One region of the Paractinoplanes brasiliensis genome, then DNA from elsewhere that is predicted to be linked to it. Evidence: predicted binding sites of a transcription regulator. Region 1 holds the regulator's gene; the other holds the start of a gene.
What was found. Region 1 encodes HrcA, which represses chaperone genes, less so after heat shock. Its sites were predicted from a motif close to GGTTNGCACNCTCNNNNNGAGNGTGCNAACC; they were not measured.

Region 1 (3,564 bases):
GCGTCGACGCGGGTTGGGTGCCGGCCTTGACCTCGATGCCCTCCTCGCTGTCGAGCGTCTTGATCGTCAGGCGGGTGCCGAGCGCGGCCGCGGTCATCGGCAGGGTGACGCGGCAGTGCAGGTCGTCGCCCTTGCGCGAGTAGACGTCGTGCGGGCGTTCGTGGATCTCGACGTAGAGGTCGCCGGGGGTGCCGCCGCCGGGACCGACCTCGCCCTGCTGGGCCAGGCGGATGCGCATGCCGTCCTCGACCCCGGCCGGGATCTTGACGGTGAGCGAGCGCCGGGTGCGGACGCGGCCGTCGCCGGCGCAGGTCGGGCAGGGGTGCGGGATGACCGTGCCGTGACCCTGGCAGGTGGCGCAGGGGCGCGACGACACGACCTGACCCAGGAACGTGCGCTGCACGCTCTGCACCTCGCCGCGGCCGCCGCACGTGTCGCAGGTGGCCAGGTGGGTGCCGGGGGCCGTGCCGGCGCCGGAACACTGGGTGCACAGCACCGCGGTGTCGACGGTGATCGGGGCCTCGACCCCGAACGCCGTCTCGACCAGGTCGAGCTCGAGCCGCAGGATCGCGTCGGCGCCGGGACGGGTGCGCGGGCGCGGGCCGCGGGCGTTGCCGCCGGCCGCCGTGCCGAAGAACGCGTCCATGATGTCCTGGAAGCCGACGAACGGGCCGCCCGCGCCGCCGGGACCGCCGCCCGCGCCGCCACCGGGGGCGAGCGGGTCGCCGCCGAGGTCGACGATCTGGCGCTTCTGATCGTCGGAGAGGACCTCGTAGGCCGCGTTGATGTCCTTGAACTTCTCGTGCGCTTCCGGATCGGGGTTGACGTCCGGGTGGTACTGCCGGGCCAGTTTGCGGTAGGCGCGCTTGATCTCGTCGTCGGTGGCTTCCCGGCTCACGCCGAGAATGCCGTAGTAGTCCTTGGCCACGGGCTCCGCAATCCTCGTCAGTTCTGTGCCAAAAGGTCGCCCACGTAGCGTGCCACTGCGCGCACGGTCGCGATGGTGCCGGGGTAATCCATCCGGGTGGGGCCGAGCACACCGAGCCCCCCGACGATCGTCGTCCCGGGGCCGTAACCTGTGCTCACCACGGACGCCGACCGCAGGTTGTCGATCTGGTTCTCGTCGCCGATGCGGACCCGGGTCGTGCTCGGTTCCACTTCGCCGATGAGCTTGAGCAGGATGACCTCTTCCTCGAGGGCCTCGAGGACGGGGCGCAGCGTGCCCTGGAAGTCCAGCACACCCCCACGTGTCAGATTAGCCGTGCCCGCCAAGGCGAGGCGTTCCTCACTGCGCTCGACGAGCGTCTCGAGCAGCACGGAGGCCAGACAAGTCATGGTCCCGCGGGTGTCGGGGCCGCACTCGTCGACCAGACCTTGCACGAGCGGCGGCGTGTCGGCCAGCTTCTGACCTGCCAGTTTCTCGTTCACCCGGCGGCGCAGGTCGGTCACGTCGTCGGCGGGCACCGGGGCGGGCAACTCGACCAGGCGCTGCTCGACGCGGCCGGTGTCGGTGATCATCACGAGCATGAGCCGCGTGGTCGAGATCGGCACGAGTTCCAGATGGCGCACCGACGAGCGGGCCAGCGACGGATACTGCACGACGGCGACCTGACGGGTCAGCTGGGCGAGCAGGCGCACCGTGCGGTGCACGACGTCGTCGAGGTCGACCGCGCCGATCAGGAACCGCTCGATGGCCCGGCGCTCGGCCGGCGTGAGCGGCTTGACCTTGGAGAGCCGGTCGACGAAGAGCCGATAGCCGGCATCGGTGGGCACCCGGCCGGCACTCGTGTGCGGCTGGCGGATGTAGCCCTCTTCCTCCAGCACCGCCATGTCGTTACGCACGGTCGCCGGGGACACGCCCAGCTGGTGCCGCTCGACGAGCGATTTCGAGCCGACCGGCTCCTGCGTCTCGACATAGTCCTCGACGATCGCCCGCAACACCTCGAGCTTGCGGTCATCCAGACTCACAATGACCCCTCCCTCTTGGCACTCCCGCGGACAGAGTGCCAGTCTACGTCGCCGCCGTCGGGAGCGCGATGATCGAATGCGGTGTCTGTTCCCCGACTTGATCAGCGAGTCGCCCTCGACCGCATTGAACTGCGGCTCTACGGTGTCAGCCATGACTGAACCACCTCGCCCGCCCGGTGAAGGTAATCCGTACGATCCGACCACGCCGTTCAACCCTTATGCGGCTAACGACCCGGTCTCGGGTTCGACACCCCCTCCGCCGCCTCCCTATGGCGCCCCGCCGCCGTCGTCCGGTGGCCCGTCCTACGGTGGCCCGCCGCCGTCGTCGGGCGGTCCCGGTTACGGTGGCCCGCCGCCGTCGTCCGGTGGCCCCGGCTACGGCGGCCCAGGTTATGGCGGCCCGCCGCCTCCGTACGGCTACCAGCAGCCCGGTTACGGCGCCGCGCCCAACCAGGACGACAAGACCTGGATCATGATCGCCCACTTCGGCGGCGCGCTCGGCGCTCTCGTCGGCGGCGGCCTGTCCGGCTGGATCGTGCCGTTGATCGCCATGCTGGCCAAGGGCAACCAGTCCCCCGCCGTCCGGGCCGAGGCGGTCAAGGCCCTCAACTTCCAGATCGTGTGGTCGGTCGTCACGCTGATCGGCTGGGTCACCGCCTGCGCCGTCATCGGCTTCGTGATCATCCCGATCGCCGCGCTCATCGCCATCGTGTTCGGCGTCATCGCCGGCGTGAAGGCCAGCAACAACGAGCCGTACAACTACCCGCTCTCCATCAACCTGATCAAGTAGCGTGGCCGGCCGCGCCGGGTACGGGGCCCGGCGCGTCAGACCACGTCCCTGATCACGGCGTCGGCCAGCAGCCGCCCCCGCAGCGTCAGGATCAAAAGCCCTTCCTCGTACGCGTCGGCGTCGATCAGCCCGTTGGCCAGAGCCTGCTTGGCGCCCACCGGGTCGACCCGATCGAGCCCGATGCCCTCACGCAGCCGCACCCGCAGCATCACGTCCTCGACGTGCCTGTCCTCGGCGCTGAGCAGCTCGCGCCCCTGCCCCGGCGAGAGACCCCGCAAAAGCCTTCCCGCGTACGCCGCCGGATGCTTGACGTTCCACCAGCGCACCCCGCCGACGTGGCTGTGCGCCCCCGGCCCGAGACCCCACCAGTCGGCGCCGGTCCAGTAGAGCAGGTTGTGCCGGCAGCGGGCCTCGTCGCCGGTGGCCCAGTTGGACACCTCGTACCACTGGAAACCGGCCTCACTGAGAGCGGCCTCGGCGGCCAGGTAGCGGTCGGCGGCCACATCGTCCGACGGGTACGGAATCTCGCCACGCCGCATCCGGGCCGCCATCCGCGTGCCGTCCTCGACGATCAACGCGTACGCGCTCACATGGTCGACCCCCGAGTCGATCACCGTCTGCAACGACCGCGCGAAGTCGTCGGCGGTCTCGCCCGGGGTGCCGTAGATCAAATCCAGGTTGACGTGCTCGAACCCGGCCTCGCGAGCCTCCACGGCAGCCTGCGGGGCTCGCCCCGCCGTGTGCTTGCGATCCAGAATCCGAAGAACGCCCGGCGCAGCCGACTGCATGCCGAGCGAGATCCGGTT
Region 2 (3,564 bases), 2.2 Mb from region 1:
TAGTTGCTGCCTCGCTTGGGCGTGGGCGCCTGCGGCCCGGGAGAGGGCGGTGCCGAGTCGGGATCCGGTCGTTGCCAGTACGCGTCGTCCGGGACGCCGGTGGGGGAGCTCACGTTCACCGACGGTACAGCTGAAGGGGGAAGACTTCCGCAGGGGCGCGGGCCTACCCTCGTACACGTGGACATCCTGGATGAACCCGAGCGCGACAACGACGCCGAGCGCGTGGTCGATTTCGACTCGGAAGAGGCGGCGGTCCTTCCCGACCAGACCCGGGACGACACCGAGCGCGGTTGGGGCGAACGCTCCTACGACAACGATGAGCGCCTGCTGGAAGACCGCCCGCCGCACTGGTGATCGGCCTTGGCGGCCGCTCGACGTGTCCGACCGTACGGTGTGCTTCGACGGTCAGCCGGGGCGGATCAGGACGGCGAAGGTCTGACCGGGGCCTGCGACGGCGTGCTTGGCCTCGTCAGGGGTCAGCGCCAGCAGCAGGCCGCCGATCGCGGGGTCGTCGGAACGGGTGACCTGAAGGACAAGCGCCGAGCCGGCGACCGGTGTCGCGCCGCCGCCGGACTCGTCGAGGAGCAGAAGATCAACCCGGTTGCCCGCCTGGACCAGGGCCAGGGCGGCGGGATCGGCCAACCGGACGGGCACGCCCACGCTGCCGGACGGGACCGGCTGCACGCTGATGCCGCCCGGTGTTGCGGCCGACGGGGTCGCGGGTTCCTTCCCCGGTCCTGCCTGAGCTCCGGGCCTGCCCCGATCGCCTTTTGCGGCCTGCATTCCGTTCTCGCCTCCGGCGGCGGCCAGAGGGCCATTGCCGCACGGGTCCGACGACGACCACGACACCAGGGCGGCGCTGCACAACAGGAACACGACCACCGCGAGGCGCAGCACCATGCCGGTGGCCGGCCGGCGCCAGCGTACGGGATCCAGGCGCCCGTCGCGGCGGTTGCGGCTGGGTGATCCTGTCGCCTTGGGGAGGACAGCACCCAGCCGGGAGCCAGTGGATCTGCCCATGAGTCGTGCCCCTTCCGGACGCCGCGGCGTCGCGGTCTTGCGGCGCCGGGGCGGACGTTAGGCGAGACGGGAGATCGTTCGCTCGGGCCCTGTGGACAACCCCGAATTGTGGATAACTCAAGCCGATCTTCGCGAGCGGCGTAGGTTCACAAAGCCCCCCGGGTGGGGGGTCTCGGGGGAGGGCCGTGGGGGTCTCGTGGGAGGGCCGTGGTGGGGGTCTCGCGGGAGGGCCGTGGTGGGGAGAGCGCCGTCGGCGGGTACGGCCAGTCGTGCCGGGGGACGGCCAGTCGTGCCGGGGTCGCGGGTACCACCGCCTACGCCGGGGCCGGCGGGTAGGCCGACTACGCCGGGGTTGGCGGGTGCGACCGGCTACGCCGGGGTTGGCGGGTGCGACCGGCTACGCCGGGGATGGCGAACCGCGCCGGGAGAGGGACGGGCCGGCGCGGTTCGGAGGCTTCGGGTCAGGAAGCGGCGGCTGTCTTCGAGCTGCTCGACGAGGAGGAAGACGTCGCGGTGGTCGAGGACGTCGACGAGCTGGACGACGACGAGGACGTGGACGACGAGGACGTGGACGACGAGTCACCCGAGGACGATGTCGAGGACGAGCCGTTGGTGGCGTCGGCCTTCTTGGTGGACTCGTTGCCGCTGGACTTCTCGGCGCTCACGTTTCCGGAGCGGGAGTCGTTTCGGTAGAAGCCCGAACCCTTGAAGACGATGCCGACCGAGTTGAAGACTTTGCGGAGCTTGCCCTGGCAGTTCGGGCACTCGGTCAGTGCCGGGTCGGAGAACGACTGCACGGCCTCGAGCTGGTGTCCGCACTCGGTGCAGGCGTACTGGTAGGTAGGCACGGCTCCTCCGGATCTGGTCGGCTGCTGGCACTCGCCAACTCCGAGTGCCAATGTTGCGCCATCGGAGGTCATTTCGTCCACTCGGCCGGGCGTCTGAGGAGTCAATCGCCCCAAACGCCCGGGTCGGCGGCGGGTGTCTGGGGAGTCGATCGGCGGAAACGCCCGGGTCGGCGGCGGTCGCGTCTACGGCGGCGGGCGCGTCCAAGGTGGCGGTCGCGTCCGAGGGGGCGGTCGCCGGAGACGCCTGGGTCGACCGTTGGGGTCAGCGGGCTGGCTCGGGGGCTTCGGCGTCGAAAACGGTGAGGCCGCCGCCGGGGGTGATTGCCGCGTGCACCGGGCGGTCGTGTGGTTCGGCGGGCACATGGTCGACCAGTTCGCCGTCGTGCAGCAGGGCCACCACGAAAGAGTTGCCGGTCAGACGGGCCAGTGCCCGGTCGTACGAGCCGCCGCCCCTTCCCATGCGCATGCCCCGGCGGTCGACGGCCAGGGCGGGCACGAAGACGAGCGTGGCTTCCCTGACGGCTGTGACGCCGAGGCGGGGGCCGTCGGGTTCGAGCAGTCCGCGGGGGGCGGCGACCAGACGCGAAGGGGTGGCGGACGGATACGCAGCCCAGTCGAGGTCGTTGTCCGGGAGGAGAACGGGCAACAGGACCCGGGCCCGTGCGGACAGCAACGCCACCAGATCGGTCCCGCCCGGCTCGCGGCCCACCGGCATGTACGCCGCCACTGTGGGGTGGTTGTCACGGCGTACGAGGGAAAGGGCTTGATCTTGAATGGCGAGGGCGGCGGAGGCGAGCGACGAAGGCGTCAGGGCGCGACGGGAAGTGAGGAGGCGATCGCGTAGCGCAACCTTCGCGGCGCGAGATCTTTCCGCATCACGGGTTAAATCGGGCACGCAACACCCCCTTTTGAAAACCGGCAAACGGTGCACACTATGTCAGCATCGCTCCAAAGAGGGCCACTTCCGGGAGGATGCGTGACGCTACGTGGCCGGCTCACCACTGCCTTTCTGGTGGTTGTGCTCGGTCCGGTCCTGCTCGGGTCCATCTTTGTCGCCCTGACTGTCGCCGCGGTGAGCCGGGACCGGACAGCCGAGCGACTCGACCATGCCACCACCACTGTGCGGACCGGGATGGCGGCGGCCTGCCGGCAGCTTCAGGCAGTGGCCGACGCGGTGGCGGTGGTCCCCCCGGCCGAGCGGTCGGCGGTGGCCGATCAGCTGATCACACGCGGTCTGGCCACCGACATCAAGATCGTGACCCAGGTGCACGCGCGTGCGAGCGGGATGACGCTTCCGGTGCCCCGCCCGGTCGAGTTCACCGGCTGGCAGGACTGCGCCTTCCCGGTGGGTGGGACGACCACCGCGATATCCGTCCGATCCGTCGCCGGTGACGAGCTGATCACCGCCGCGCAGGCCGTCGACCAGGAATTTCTGGCTCGTCTGGCCGCCGCCAGCGGAACCGAGATCCAGCTGGGGGATCAGGGCGAATCCGCCGGGGAGCACCGTCGCCTCGAGGCCGAGCCCGGTCAGCCGCTGCGTCTCACGCTCACCGTTCCTCCGGGCAAACCCAGTTTCCTGTACGCCCTTCTCCCAGCTGTCGTGCTTGCCGCCGCGCTGGCCGCCGTGCTGGTGGCGCGCTGGCTGGCCTACTCGACCACCCGCCCGCTGGGTGAGCTGGCCTGGGCCGCCGACCGG

Region 2: a site for HrcA is predicted at 1,891-1,921, ahead of C8E87_RS19020 (FmdB family zinc ribbon protein). Genes of this name have one in related genera too.

The regions. Positions count from the first base shown of each region.
Region 1 covers NZ_SNWR01000001.1:2,043,112-2,046,675, forward strand. The annotation lists gene dnaJ (molecular chaperone DnaJ) at 1-928, opposite strand, end outside; gene hrcA (heat-inducible transcriptional repressor HrcA) at 946-1,968, opposite strand; gene C8E87_RS08900 (DUF4870 domain-containing protein) at 2,120-2,758, shown strand; gene hemW (radical SAM family heme chaperone HemW) at 2,794-3,564, opposite strand, start outside.
Region 2 covers NZ_SNWR01000001.1:4,216,650-4,220,213, forward strand. The annotation lists gene C8E87_RS19010 (translation initiation factor 2) at 1-113, opposite strand, end outside; gene C8E87_RS43740 (hypothetical protein) at 178-354, shown strand; gene C8E87_RS19015 (hypothetical protein) at 406-1,020, opposite strand; gene C8E87_RS19020 (FmdB family zinc ribbon protein) at 1,482-1,868, opposite strand; gene C8E87_RS19025 (5-formyltetrahydrofolate cyclo-ligase) at 2,131-2,763, opposite strand; gene C8E87_RS19030 (sensor domain-containing diguanylate cyclase) at 2,845-3,564, shown strand, end outside.